DNA from 3 places in the Phyllobacterium sp. TAF24 genome. Region 3 is predicted to be linked to each of the others. Evidence: riboswitches for the same ligand, from Rfam matches in the RefSeq annotation. Region 3 holds a riboswitch; each other region holds the start of a gene.

Region 1 (4,864 bases), on a different contig from region 3:
GGCCAAAATGGCCATCACCCCCACGATAAGCATCAGATGCTGACGGATAGACGGAAGCACTCAGAATGCTTCCGGGTGCATCGCCTTGGCCATCTTGACGATCGCCTCGATATTGGCGGGGCCGGGCGTCAGTTCCGCATAGCGCAGGGCGACGAAGCGATTGTTTTTCACCGCGTCGGTTTCCTTCATCGCCGGATGCGATTTGAGGAAGTCGAGCAGTTTCTGGTAGCCCGCATCATCCTGATAATCGAGGAGAACGAGAAACTCAGGATTGCGTGTGGCCACGGTTTCCCACGAGGTGGTGCCCCAGCTTGTGTCGAGATCGGCCATGATATTGCTGCCACCGGCTTCGCTGATCATCGCCGTCGGAATGGCGAATTTGCCTGCGGTGAACGGCTTGTCCTCGCCGGAATCATAGAGGAACACACGGGTGCCGCTCTTGTCGCCGATCTTGGCCTTCAGGTCGGCAAGCTCGGCCTTCCAGCCGCTGACCAGCTCGTTTGCATCATCTTCCTTGCCGAAAATCTTGCCGAGCTTTTCCATGTCGCCATAGAGCAGGTCCATGGAGGCGGCTGGCCGGTTCTTGTCGAGATGAATGCAGCTTTCAGTCAGCTCCAGCGTCTTGATGCCATGCGGCGCGAGCGTGTCAGGCGTGACTTCACCGCCGGGCTTCATGCCATAGTTCCAGCCCGCAAAGAAAAAGTCCGGCTCAACGGCGACGAGATTTTCCAGCGTCGGATATTTGGGCGCAAGTTCCGGGATGGACCCCTGCTGCTTTTTGAAGGCGTCATCCAGCTTGTACCAGCCGGTAATGCCCGAAACGCCAACTATTGACGGCTGCAAATGCAGGGCGAAAGCCATCTCGCTCATATTGATGTCCTGAATGACCGCGCGCTTGGGAGCGGCATCAAAGGTCAGCGGCTTGCCGCAGCTGTCGACGGTGACAGGAAACGCCCAAGCGGGCGCTGAGAGCACCGATAAGGTGAGGGCGAGCAGCATTCTTTTCATCAAATTCTCCGTAGCTGAGCAGATTGTATTGTTGTTGTTGGTTCCGGTGCTTCGAACACCATGAGGTCGCGATCCTGCGAGGGATGGCGCAGGCGCAATACGTCGAGATCAAAGACATCGCTGACAATGCGCGGCGTCAGGGTTTCATCAGGCGTGCCAATGGCAACCAGCTGTGCGCTGTGCATGACGGCGACATGGGTGGCGAAGGGCGCGACAAGCGGCAGGTCATGCAGCACCGCGATGACAGTCACATCCAGTCCGGCGACAAGCGCCAGCAATTCGCTGCGTGCTTTCGGATCGAGATGATTGGTGGGTTCGTCCAGAAACAGAATATCAGGCTGCTGGGCAATGGCGCGGGCCAGTTGCACGCGCTGCCTTTCACCGCCGGAGAGCGAACCTATGGGGCGGCGGGAAAACTGGGCAACCTTGGCACGCAGCAGCGCTTCCGCCACGATATCGCGATCTCCGGCCTTGGTCAGAGCGCCCATATGCGGAATACGCCCAAGCGAGACATAATCCTCCACCAGCAACTGATGGTCAGGCGCATCGGTCTGACCGACAAAGGCGAAGCGCCTTGCCCTTTCTCTGGGCTTCAACCGTTCAATAGGGGTGCCTTCGATGTAAACACTGCCGGAGGAGGGGCGCAGCAGCCCCGCCAGCATGCGCAGCAGTGTGGATTTTCCAGCACCATTCGGGCCGATAATGGCAAGGCGCGAACCTCGTTCGATATCGAGCGAGGTTTCGTCCACAAGTGTCTGGCCGGACGTGCGAAATGTCACATCGTCGGCGCGCATGACAATCTCGCTCATGGGCTGATGATGTCCGTGACTGCAGGCAAAACACATGGTGCTGGGTCCCAAATCGGTAAACTCTGTCGTGCCATATCAGGCGCATTATTGTCGTATAGTAATGTTATAACATTGGTCAATGCCTGCCGTGTCATAGATGTGCGGGAATGCGTGCGAGTGTCTTGTCGTAAAGGCCTGCCGGGCGCTGTGATGCTTTGGACCAGCCGTCATCAAGCCCGTGATACATCCGGGCAAAATCGATGAGGTCGGCAAAGTTGGCGTCGGGACAGATATCGCCAAAGAGATATTGCGCCTTGTCGGGGGATCGAAACGCGACGGTGCAGGGATGTCCGCAGCCCGCCATGCAGCCAACGCCGCGCACCTCATAGGCGGGATTGCCATCAAGTTCCGCCGCAAGCCTGTCGACAAGGTCCTGCCCCGGCCGTGACTGGTCATCGGCTGACTTGCACAGGGTGCAGACAATAATCTGGTGGGTGGGCGTGCTCATGCCTGTCCGCTGCCTCAAAGACAGGGGTTGGGGAACGCAGCCAATGCACCATCGCGACAATGCGGGAGAGACATCGCATCGCTCCCGGCACACCCCGTCCGGTTCGAATTTCAAGTGTGATGGCAGGTCTCCTGGCTCGCGGGTCTCAGCTTTGCCTTGCCTTCCCGGTCTTTCAACCAGTGGCATGTCAGGCATCGCTCACCGCTTACAGTTGCGGGGGCAGCCACGGTCTCGGTCCCTTTTGGGTACGCCTCACCGTGTTCCCTTTTCATCTCCGGCGTTGTCTTGCCGGAGAAACCATCGGCGCGGATGCTATGCGGCCAGCCCTGCTGTTGCAAGCACGTTTATGCGGCAATTTTTAACGCTGCCAAAATTTTTGGCAAATGAAAGATTTCAATTGGCTGACAACTCGGTAGAGTGCTGGGAGTATTTGTGGAATCGTAGCTTTTGAGGCGACATGGCAATTCACGCAGCAGTCTACCACCTGACGCACTACAAGTATGACCGGCCCATCATGCTCGGGCCGCAAATCATCCGGCTCCAGCCAGCGCCGCATTCGCGAACCAAAGTTCTCAGCCATTCCCTGAAGGTCAGTCCAGCCAACCACTTCGTCAATCTGCAACAGGACCCCTACGGCAATTTCCTTGCCCGCTTCGTTTTCCCCGAGCCGGTGACGGAATTGAAGATCGAGGTCGATCTCATCGCCGATATGACAGTCTACAATCCGTTCGATTTCTTTGTGGAGCCTGTCGCGGAGACGTGGCCTTTCAGCTATCCACAGGAAATCAGCGACGATCTGTCGATCTATATGAAGCCGGAATCGATGGGGCCGCTGGTCTCGAATTTCCTCGCAACGATTGATCGCAGCCCGACCAATACGGTGAATTTCGTCGTCGATCTCAACGCGCGCATCCAGCGGGAAGTCGGCTATGTCATCCGCATGGAAACCGGCGTGCAGGAGCCGGAGGCGACGCTTGGCCTGCGCTCCGGGTCGTGCCGCGATTCAAGCTGGCTGCTGGTGCAAGTGCTGCGCAATCTTGGGCTCGCCGCGCGGTTTGTCTCCGGCTATCTCATTCAGTTGAAGCCTGATCTCGTTGCCATTGATGGTCCTGCCGGGACGGACAAGGACTTTACCGATCTGCATGCCTGGTGCGAGGTCTATCTGCCCGGTGCTGGATGGATCGGCCTTGATCCGACATCCGGCCTTTTGACCGGCGAAAGCCATGTGCCGCTGGCTGCCACTCCGCATTATCGCAACGCCGCGCCGATTTCAGGTATGGCGGAATTTGCCAATGTGGAATTCGGCTTTGATATGCGCGTTGACAGGGTTTCCGAACATCCGCGCATTACCAAGCCGTTTTCGGATGAATCATGGAACGCGCTCGATGCCCTTGGCGAACAGGTGGATGCTATCCTCAAAGAGCGCGATGTGCGGCTGACCATGGGCGGCGAGCCGACATTCGTCTCCATCGATGATTTTGAGTCAGGCGAATGGAACACCGATGCGGTCGGCCCCACCAAGCGGGAAAAGGCCGACAAGCTTATCCGGCGGCTGCGCGAGCGCTTTGCGCCCGGCGGCTTCCTGCATTACGGGCAGGGCAAATGGTATCCCGGCGAAAGCCTGCCGCGCTGGACGTTCTCGCTCTACTGGCGCAAGGACGGTAAGCCGATCTGGGTCAATCCTGACCTGATTGCGCCTGAGAACAGCACGGCCGATATAAAGCCTGATGATGCCGGAAAGCTCCTGCTGGCGCTGGCGGATGAGCTTGGCGTTGAACAGGAAATGGTGGCGCCTGCCTATGAAGACCCGGCTGAATGGATCGTCAAGGAAGGCAATCTGCCTGATAATGTCGATCCCTCCAATTCCAAGCTGAAAGACCCGGAAGAACGCAGCCGTATCGCCCGGGTTTTTGAACGTGGCCTCACCGAGCCAAGCGGTTTTGTGCTGCCGGTGCAGCGCTGGAACAGCCTTGCTTCCGGGCCGCGTTGGCGCAGTGAAAAATGGACGACACGGCGCGGCAAGCTGTTTCTCGTGCCGGGGGATTCGCCTGTCGGCTACCGCCTGCCGCTCGGCGCGCTGCCGCATGTGCCGCCGTCCGATTTCCCCTATATCGTCCCGGTTGACCCTTCGGTTGAGCGCGGTGCACTGCCAGACCCCTCGCCACGGGCAGCACAACGCGCAGCAGAACATCCACTGACCGTTGCGTCGTTCACAGCCGCTGAAGGCAATCAACAGGAGCGGGTGGAGCAGGAACTGGGCGAAATTGGCGGCGCAGTGCGCACGGCCATATCGGTTGAGCCGCGTGATGGACGCCTGAGCGTATTCATGCCGCCGGTTGAGGCACTTGAGGATTATCTGGAACTGGTTGCCGCAGCGGAAGCTGCCGCCCACAAGCTCGGCCTGCCCGTGCATATCGAAGGCTACGGCCCGCCGCAGGATCACCGGATCAATGTCATCCGCGTTGCGCCCGACCCCGGGGTGATCGAGGTCAATATCCACCCCGCTGCCAACTGGCGCGACTGCGTGGAGACGACCGAGGCGATCTATGAGGAAGCCCGC
Region 2 (4,864 bases), on a different contig from region 3:
CTTTGCCGGCTTGCGCGCAATCGTGGATTAAAAGTTCGGCCATTCAAACCGCAGAATATGTCGAATAATGCCGCTGTCAGTGATGATGGCGGCGAGATTGGCCGGGCGCAATGGTTGCAGGCCGTCGCCTGTGGTGTGCCCTCATCGGTGCATATGAATCCCGTGCTTTTGAAACCGCAATCGGAAACCGGCAGCCAGATCATCGTGCAGGGCAAAGTCTGGGGACAGGCCAAAGGGCGTGACTATCAGAAGTTCAAGGCGCAGCTGCTCGATGCTGTTATGGCATCATGGGATATTGTATGTGAGGGCGCTGATCTTGTGATCGTCGAGGGGGCGGGTTCGCCAGCGGAAATTAACCTCAGGGCAGGTGATATCGCCAATATGGGCTTTGCCACCCGCGCCAATGTGCCTGTCCTGCTGGTGGGTGATATCGACCGGGGCGGGGTGATTGCTTCCATCGTCGGGACCCATGCGATCCTGCAACCGGAAGACCGAGATATGATCATCGGCTATCTCATCAACAAGTTTCGCGGTGATGTCTCGCTGTTTGATGACGGGTTGAAAGCCATCACTGAGTTCACCGGCTGGCCTTCTTTCGGCGTCGTGCCGTGGCTGAAGGATGCGGCGCGGTTGCCGGCGGAAGATTCGGTTGTGCTGGAACGTCTGGTGAAAGGCGAGGGCCGGGCGCTCAAGGTCGCGGTGCCGGTGCTTGATCGCATCGCCAATTTTGACGATCTCGATCCGCTGATGGCCGAGCCGCAGGTGGATGTGGTGATGGTGCGCAGCGGCGAGCGGCTGCCGTCCGATGCCGGGCTGGTGATTATTCCCGGTTCAAAATCCACAATCAGCGATTTGCTGCGGTTTCGCGAAAATGGCTGGGACAGGGATCTCGACCTGCACCGGCGGCGCGGCGGTCATATCATCGGCATTTGTGGCGGTTTCCAGATGCTCGGGCGCACGGTACGCGACCCCGATGGCATCGAGGGCAGCGTGACGGAAACCCAAGGGCTCGGGCATCTCGATATCGATACGGTGATGGAACCCGAGAAAACCGTGCGCAATGTCGATGCGCATTCGCTGCAGTTCGATCTGCCGCTGAGTGGTTATGAAATTCATCTGGGCCGGACGACGGGCCCTGATTGTTCCAATCCCGTTGCCCGTATCAATGGTGTGAATGACGGAGCGATATCCAAGGACGGCAAGGTGTTCGGCACCTATCTGCACGGGCTTTTCGGCGCGGATCAGTTTCGTGCGGCGCTGTTGGGGTCGATGGGTATCGCTGCTGACGAGTTTGACTATCGGGCTGGCGTGGATGCCGCGTTGGATAGTATTGCGGGGCAGTTGGAAGAGCTGATTGATATCGATGCGTTGCTTGCATATGCTGCAGGCAGATATTGATGTTTATCCGCCGCATAGGCACCCCCCTCTGTCCTGTCGGACATCTCAGATCAGCCTTCAAAACCATCTTGCACAATCTGCAACACTTCCGGTTGTGCAAAGGCGTTAATGTCAATGTGATCTCCCCCCTTGTGGGGGAGATGCCCGACAAGGGCAGAGGGGGGTGAACGCCGCCGGTTCGTGGTTCGACAAGCTCACCATGAGGGAGTGAGGAGCGTGCAGGGAGTCAAGCTCCGCAACATGGCAAAATAAAACTCCCTTGCATCACCCCTGTCCCTCATGGTGAGCTTGTCGAACCACAAACCACACCCCCACCACTCCCTTACCAAACAACACACATTCAATTGACATTTCTCGTGGGGGATGAATAACGTCCAACCCATGATTGGTTCCCATATTGGTCGAAGGCCAAGGGATCAAAAGGGAATGCGACGGCCGTACCCTGAAGGGCGGTCCCACCGCAGCCGACCCCGCGACTGTAGAGCGGCGAGGATCAATGCAAAGCCTGACGCATATGCAGAGGGCAGCCACTGGGAAACCGGGAAGGCGGCATTGCTTCGACGACCCGTGAGCCAGGAGACCTGCCAGTCATAGAGTGTTTTTCCAGGAAGCACTTAAGGGTAATCCTGCCCAAGAATTGAAGAGTAATGTCTCTTCAGGCCCAGCACGGAGGTTGTTATGGCTGCTCATATGACGCATTCGCTTGTTTTCCCGCCCGCATTCCCTTTGATGGATGGATCGTTGCGGTTGCAATAGCGGCGATGCCTCAACTCAATTCCGGTGTGACTTTCATTCTCGGCGGTGCCCGCTCGGGCAAATCCAGCTTTGCCGAAGGCCTGATCAAGGCGTCGGGCCTTGATGCGATCTATGTCGCAACGGGCAGGGCGTGGGATGAGGAAATGTCTATACGCATTGACCTGCACAAAAAGCAGCGCGGTCCACTATGGCGCACCATAGAAGAGCCGCTTGATCTGCTGGATACCGTGCAAGGGGTGGCTGGCGAGGGCAAGGCGGTTCTTGTCGATTGCCTGACGCTCTGGCTCACCAATCTGATGATGGATGAGCGCAACATCACCGCCGAGACGCGGCAGCTTGTCGAAGCGCTGCCGAAACTTCCGGGTTCGATTGTTCTGGTTTCGAACGAAGTGGGTCTCGGCATCGTTCCGGAGAACCGCATGGCGCGCGATTTTCGCGACCATGCCGGACGTCTCCATCAGGCCGTGGCGCAAGCTGCGGCAACAGTCTATTTCGTGGCAGCCGGGCTGCCGCTCACAATGAAGGGATAGGAATATGCAGGGTCAGAAGATTCCAGCAACAGTCATCACCGGTTTTCTCGGTTCGGGAAAAACCACGATGATCCGCAATCTGCTTGAGAACGCCAATGGCAAGCGCATTGCGCTTATCATCAATGAGTTCGGCGATCTGGGTGTCGATGGCGGTCTGCTCAAGGGCTGCGGTATTGAAGCATGTCGCGATGAAGACGTGATCGAACTGAACAATGGCTGCATCTGCTGCACCGTGGCGGATGATTTCATCCCGACCATGACCAAATTGCTCGATCGTCCTGATCGCTTTGATCATATCGTCATTGAAACATCGGGTCTCGCTTTGCCGCAGCCTCTGGTTGCAGCGTTCAATTGGCCGGAGATCAAGACACAGGTGACGGTTGACGGTGTTGTCACCGTCATCGACGCCTCTGCCGTATCGGAAGGCCGGTTTGCCGATGATCATGACAAGGTTGATGCCCAGCGCATTCAGGATGAAGCGCTTGATCATGACAGCCCGTTGGAAGAACTGTTCGAAGACCAGATTCGCGCTGCCGACCTGATTGTGCTCAACAAGACGGACCTCATCAGTGACAAGCAGCTTGACGGCGTGCGCAGCGATGTACAGAGCCGTTCGTCGCGCTCGCTYAACATGGTTTCGGCCAGTTTTGGCAAGCTCAGCAATGAGCTGCTGCTGGGGCTTGGCGTTGGCACTGAACAGGACATTGCCAACCGCAAATCGCACCATGAAATGGAACATGAGGCGGGTGAAGAGCATGACCACGATGAGTTTGAGAGCTTTGTCGTTGGTCTTGGCCCGGTTGCGGAACCAAAGAGCTTTGTTGAAAAGCTGAAGACCGTTATTGCCGATCACGACATTCTGCGCCTGAAAGGTTTTGCCGATGTTCCCGGCAAGCCCATGCGTCTGGTGGTGCAGGCTGTCGGTACACGCATCGAGCATTACTTTGACCGTGCGTGGAATCCGGGCGAAGAGCGCCAGACGCGTCTCGTCGTTATCGGTCTGCATGATATCGACAATGATGCCATTACATCCGCTGTCACTGCTGCGGCCGTTTAACTGAGGCTGGAAAACTGAATGCATCTCCTGCTTGCCCAGAAAGGCACTATTGCCGAAGGGACCGAGGCTATCGACCTTGGCCAGACGCCGGGAGATGTGTTGTTTCTTTCTGCCGCTGATACGGAACTCGCGAGCCTTGCCTCCGCGCGGCGGCAGGGCGATGGCACGGTGTCGCTGCGTCTTGCCAATATGATGAGCCTGTCGCACCCGATGTCCGTCGACGCCTATGTGGAGCGGACGGCACGCCATGCGAAGTTGATCGTGGTCAGGGTTATCGGCGGCGAAAGCTATTGGCCTTATGGTCTGGAAGCCCTGCATGCCTGCGCCGTCAATCACAAGGTGCAGCTTGCGGTGCTGCCGGGGGATGACAAGCCCGATCCGGGGCTCGACCGGTTTTCAACCATTGCCCGGCATGATCGCGATGCGCTCTGGCATTATCTGCTGGAAGGCGGAGCGCAGAATGCGCAGCGTTTCCTTGATTATTGCGCAGCACTGATTAACGCAGGTGAAAAGCCGCAGGAAGCCGCACCCCTGCTGAAAGCCGGGTTGTGGTGGCCGGGGAAACCAGCGCCTTCGCTGGAAGAAATGCGCAGGAGTTGGCAGGACGGTGCGCCAGTTGTCGCGATCTGTTTCTACCGAGCGCTGGTGCAAAGTGGGCAGACGCAGCCGGTTGAAGCACTGCTGGAAGCATTGCGCGCCAAAGGCCTCAATCCCCTGCCGGTGTTTGTTTCCAGCCTGAAAGACCCGGTTTCCATTGCAACGCTGGAAAGCATTTTCGGGCAAGCGCCACCAGCGGTGGTGCTGAATGCCACGGGCTTTGCTGTGTCCGCTCCGGGTTCTACGCGTAAGCCAACCGTGCTTGAGCATGATGGTGCGATGGTCCTGCAGGTTATCTTCTCCGGCTCCAGTGCCGAGCAGTGGCGTCTGTCCGATCAGGGCCTATCGGCGCGTGATCTGGCGATGAATGTCGCCTTGCCTGAAGTGGATGGCCGGGTTCTTTCGCGTGCGGTTTCGTTCAAGTCGGCACAGCATTTCGACGAGGCTGTAGAGGCCAATATCGTCATGCACGAGCCGCAGGCCGACCGCGTGGCATTTGTGGCTGAGCTGGCATTCAACTGGGCGC
Region 3 (4,864 bases):
GACAAGCACCTATCCGGAAGCAGCACGAAAATTGCCCGACGTGGGCTACATGCGTGCGCTTTCGCCCGAAGGCGTGCTCTCTATCAACCCGACGGCCATAATTGCCGTCGAGGGCAGTGGCCCGAAAGAGACGATCGACGTCCTCAAAAAGGCCAGTGTTCCTTTTGTTTTCGTACCTGAGGACTATACGGGGAAAAGCATTACTGCGAAAATCCGCGTCGTGGGCGCGGCGCTTGGCGTCGATGACAAGGCTGAAAAGCTGGCCGCGCAGGTCGAAAAGGATTTGCAGGCATCCGAAGACGCAACCAAGAACATCAAGAACCGCAAGCGCGTTTTGTTTGTGCTGAGTGCGCAAGGCGGCAAGATCATGGCTTCAGGCACCAAGACGGCGGCCAATGGTATTATAGCACTCGCAGGCGCTGACAATGCGATCACGGAATATCCGGGTTACAAGCCGCTGACCGATGAAGCAATCATCACCGCCAAGCCCGATGTCATTCTGGTCATGGACCGCGGCGGCGATCACTCATCCGACAATGCCGACCTTCTTGCCAATGCGGCGATATCAGCCACACCGGCTGGCAAGGACAAGAAGATCATTCGTATGGGCGGTCAATATCTGCTGGGTTTTGGCCCGCGTGCGCCCAAGGCAATCCATGAGCTGGCAGAAGCTATATACGGCGACGAACTAAGCCAATGAGCGAGGCAATCTTGAGAAAACCTGCCGTCCTTGCCTCCGCGCGGGGCGGCAAAAAACTGCGTCCGGATGGTGACAGATCTGCGCTTGCGCGCGCAGTCATTGCCTGTCTCGGCGTCGTGCTCATCGCCACTATCATTTTCAGCCTTGCCTTCGGCGCCTCCGATGCGTCTGTTATCGCTGTCGTAAAGTCCCTTATTTCAGGGGCTGACGGCACGGAAAGCGCACTTTCTGTCAGAGATCGCATCATTATCTATGATATCCGGCTGCCGCGCGTTATTCTCGGGGCATTGATCGGCGCTTCACTCGCCGTGTCCGGTGCAGTCATGCAGGGCCTTTTTCGCAATCCACTGGCAGATCCCGGCATTGTTGGCGTATCGGCGGGTGCGGGTCTGGGTGCAGTCAGCGTGATCGTATTGGGTGGAACCATTTTTGCGCCTGTTGTTGCTTTGTTTGGGCTTTACGCACTGCCGCTTGCTGCGTTTTTCGGCGCCTTGGCCTTCACCCTTGTTCTATACCGCGTGGCAACGCGGCGGGGGCAAACGTCCATCGCCACGATGCTGCTCGCCGGTATAGCACTTGGTGCCATGGCCGCTGCTTATATCGGGGTTCTTGTTTATGTCGCCGATGACAAGCAGTTGCGTGACCTGACATTCTGGAGCCTCGGTTCGCTTGCCGGTGCCAGCTGGATCAAGATTCTTGCGTCAGGGCCGTTGATTGCGTTCGCACTTGTTATTTCACCTTTCCTTGCCCGTGGCCTCAATGGTCTGGCATTGGGAGAGGCATCAGCCAGCCATCTCGGCATTCCCGTCCAGCGTTTCAAACACATTGCCATTGTCACAGTTGCGGCGGCAACAGGCGCATCAGTTGCCGTTAGCGGTGGTATCGGCTTTGTCGGCGTTGTTGTCCCACATCTTCTGCGCCTCGTAATCGGTCCGGATCATCGTTACCTGCTGCCAGCCGCTGCGCTGCTTGGCGCAAGCTTGCTGCTGATTGCCGATGCAGTGAGCCGCACAATCGTTGCCCCATCAGAACTGCCCATCGGCATTGTCACTGCTGCCGTTGGCGCTCCCTTCTTCCTATGGATATTGCTGCGTCGTCGCGGCATTCTGGACCTATGACCATGATCCGCGTTTCCAATGTCTCCGTGTCGCTTGGCCGAAGCAAGATTGTCGAAGACGTATCCTTTGATGCAGGGGCAGGTGAGTTCACCGTTATCGTCGGCCCCAATGGTTCGGGGAAAACGACATTGATGCGTGCTCTCTCCGGTGATCTGCCCTATGAGGGCACAATCAGCATCAATGGCACCCTGATCAGCCAGTTGAAACTCTGGCAGATGGCGGCTATGCGGGCGATCCTGCCGCAATCCACCTCGCTGTCTTTCCCGTTCACCGTGCGGGAAATCGTCAAGCTCGGAATGACCAGCGGCCGCTCCGGCGCGGCGCGTCATGCCGTGGATACCCTGCCGGATGAAGCACTCGAACGGGTCGACCTTGCAGGCTTTGGTGGGCGTTTTTATCAGGAACTCTCCGGCGGCGAACAACAGCGGGTGCAACTGGCGCGGGTTCTCTGCCAAGTCTGGCAACCGGTGCTTGATGGCCAGCCTCGCTTCCTCTTCCTCGATGAGCCGGTTTCCAGCCTCGATATCAAACACCAGCTCATTATCATGCAGATTGCCCGCGATTTTGCTGATCGTGGTGGCGGCGTCATTGCAATTCTGCATGATCTCAACCTCACATCCATGTTTGCCGACCGTATTGTGGTTATGCATGAGGGCCATGCTGATACTGTGGGAACACCGACGCAAGTCTTGACGGATGACCGCATCTTGCGTGTTTATGAATGTGCGCTCAAAGTGGGCGGTCTGCCCGGCAAATCCGTACCATTTGTTTTGCCTCAATCTGCGATCCTCTGAGTTAGCGAAGATATCGCCATCTACCTATTGACTGCAGATGGCGATTTGATACTAAATATAGATGTTATGGTTCTGCCGAGTCGCAAGACCGGGAGCTAAGAGGGAAGCCGGTGAGGTGTCGTTGACATTGATGCCGGCGCTGCCCCCGCAACTGTAAACAGCGAGTTGTTGTCGATAATGCCACTGAAGCCGCACCCTTAAGGTGCAATCGCTTCGGGAAGGCCGACACCAGCGCCGACCTGTGAGCCAGGAGACCTGCCCTAACATGATGAACGTCCACGGGCGGGGTGTCCCGGTGTGTCGCTTGCAATGGTCAGTTTCTGACCTGTTCTTTGCACGCGTGCGCTCGACCTTTGCCCCCAACATTTGGGGTATAAGCACATGTCTCTTTCTCTTGAAACCACCCGTACCGATGGTCACGCACCTGTTCGCGCTGGCGAAAAGCCATCATCCTCGACAGAACCCGGCTACCGCGTCATCCGCCGCAATGGTTCGGTGACACCGTTTGATCCCCTGAAAATCACAGTCGCCTTGACCAAGGCTTTCCTCGCGGTTGAGGGCAATATCGCCGCTGGCTCGCGCCGTGTGCATGATGTGGTTGAAGGTCTGACCTCAGACATCGTGACAACATTGAAGCGCCGCAGCAGCGAAGGCCGTCTGTTTCATATTGAGGATGTGCAGGATCAGGTTGAGCTTGCCCTTATGCGCAGCGAGAACCACAAGGTTGCACGCGCCTATGTTCTCTACCGGGAAGAGCGCACGCGGGAACGCGCCAAACTGGCGGAGCCAGCGGCCGAAATAGGCCCATCGTTCAGCGTTACCTTGCTCGACGGCACCAAAGCGCCGCTCGATGACATTCGTCTCGCCCGCATCATCAATGAAGCCTGTGAAGGTCTGGAAGGGGTCAGTGCCACACCCATTCTCAGCGAGACCCAGCGCAATCTTTACGACGGCATCACGCTCGATGAGCTGTCGCTTGCGCCTATTCTGGCAGCGCGCACGCTGGTTGAAACCGAGCCGAATTACTCCTTCGTTACCGCCCGTCTGCTCCTCGACAAGCTGCGCCGTGAAGCATTGAGCTTTGTCTTTGGCCGGGCCGAGCAGGCAACCCAGCATGAAATGGCGGAACGTTATGCAGATTATTTTCCGGCCTATGTAAAAGCTGGCATTGAAGCCGAACTGCTCGACCCGGAACTGGCTCGTTTCGATCTCAAGAAGATTGCCGCTGCCTTGAAACCGGAACGCGACCTGCAATTCCAGTATCTCGGCTTGCAGACGCTTTATGATCGCTATCTCCAGCAGACACGCGGCATCCGGTTTGAATTGCCGCAAGCGTTCCTGATGCGCGTTGCCATGGGACTTGCGATCCGCGAGATCGACCGCGAAGCGCGCGCCATCGAATTCTACAATCTGTTGTCGTCCTTCGACTTCATGGCGTCCACGCCAACATTGTTCAACTCGGGCACCTTGCGCCCGCAGCTATCCTCCTGTTTCCTGACCACCGTCGCCGATGATCTCGACGGCATCTTCAAAGCCGTGAAGGACAATGCCCTGCTGGCGAAATACTCAGGCGGTCTTGGCAATGACTGGACGCCGGTGCGCGGCCTTGGCGCCCACATCAAAGGCACCAATGGCGAAAGTCAGGGTGTGGTGCCATTCCTCAAAGTCGCCAATGACACGGCCATCGCGGTCAATCAGGGTGGCAAGCGCAAGGGTGCCGTCTGCGCCTATCTCGAAACTTGGCATGTCGACATCGAAGAATTTCTCGATCTGCGCAAGAATACCGGCGATGACCGCCGCCGCACCCATGATATGAACACCGCCAACTGGGTGCCTGATCTGTTCATGAGCCGTGTTGAAGCGGATGCGCAATGGACCCTGTTCTCGCCGGATGAGACGCCTGATCTGCACGATCTCTATGGCGCCGCATTCAAATCCGCCTATGAGGCCTATGAAGCCAAGGCTGCGCGCGGTGAAATTCGTGTGTTCCGCACCATCAGGGCATTGGACCTGTGGCGCCGTATCCTGACCATGCTGTTCGAAACAGGCCATCCATGGGTGACTTTCAAGGACCCTTGCAATATCCGCTCGCCGCAGGGCCATGTCGGCGTCGTACATTCTTCGAACCTGTGCACGGAGATCACGCTTAATACATCCAAGGACGAAGTTGCGGTCTGCAATCTCGGCTCCATCAACCTTGCCAATCACATTGGCAGTCAGGGCCTTGGTCTGGAACGTTTGGCCCGCACGGT

What was found. A riboswitch is a leader RNA that binds a small molecule or an ion and turns the genes downstream of it on or off. The one in region 3 is predicted to bind cobalamin.
Region 1: it holds a riboswitch for cobalamin, as region 3 does, so the genes downstream of both, AB4Y96_RS23365 (DUF1636 family protein) here and AB4Y96_RS04205 (ribonucleoside-diphosphate reductase subunit alpha) in region 3, are expected to answer to the same signal.
Region 2: it holds a riboswitch for cobalamin, as region 3 does, so the genes downstream of both, cobU (bifunctional adenosylcobinamide kinase/adenosylcobinamide-phosphate guanylyltransferase) here and AB4Y96_RS04205 (ribonucleoside-diphosphate reductase subunit alpha) in region 3, are expected to answer to the same signal.

Annotation. Positions count from the first base shown of each region.
Region 1 is NZ_JBFRDN010000038.1:29,326-34,189, reverse strand. It holds gene AB4Y96_RS23380 (FecCD family ABC transporter permease) at 1-15, opposite strand, end outside; gene AB4Y96_RS23375 (ABC transporter substrate-binding protein) at 61-1,008, opposite strand; gene AB4Y96_RS23370 (ABC transporter ATP-binding protein) at 1,008-1,817, opposite strand; gene AB4Y96_RS23365 (DUF1636 family protein) at 1,948-2,304, opposite strand; cobalamin riboswitch at 2,409-2,621, opposite strand; gene AB4Y96_RS23360 (transglutaminase family protein) at 2,762-4,864, shown strand, end outside.
Region 2 is NZ_JBFRDN010000026.1:16,165-21,028, reverse strand. It holds gene AB4Y96_RS19765 (cobyric acid synthase) at 1-1,398, shown strand, start outside; cobalamin riboswitch at 1,768-2,001, shown strand; gene cobU (bifunctional adenosylcobinamide kinase/adenosylcobinamide-phosphate guanylyltransferase) at 2,160-2,684, shown strand; gene cobW (cobalamin biosynthesis protein CobW) at 2,689-3,741, shown strand; gene cobN (cobaltochelatase subunit CobN) at 3,760-4,864, shown strand, end outside.
Region 3 is NZ_JBFRDN010000003.1:149,460-154,323, forward strand. It holds gene AB4Y96_RS04190 (heme/hemin ABC transporter substrate-binding protein) at 1-700, shown strand, start outside; gene AB4Y96_RS04195 (FecCD family ABC transporter permease) at 697-1,818, shown strand; gene AB4Y96_RS04200 (heme ABC transporter ATP-binding protein) at 1,821-2,612, shown strand; cobalamin riboswitch at 2,663-2,889, shown strand; gene AB4Y96_RS04205 (ribonucleoside-diphosphate reductase subunit alpha) at 2,994-4,864, shown strand, end outside.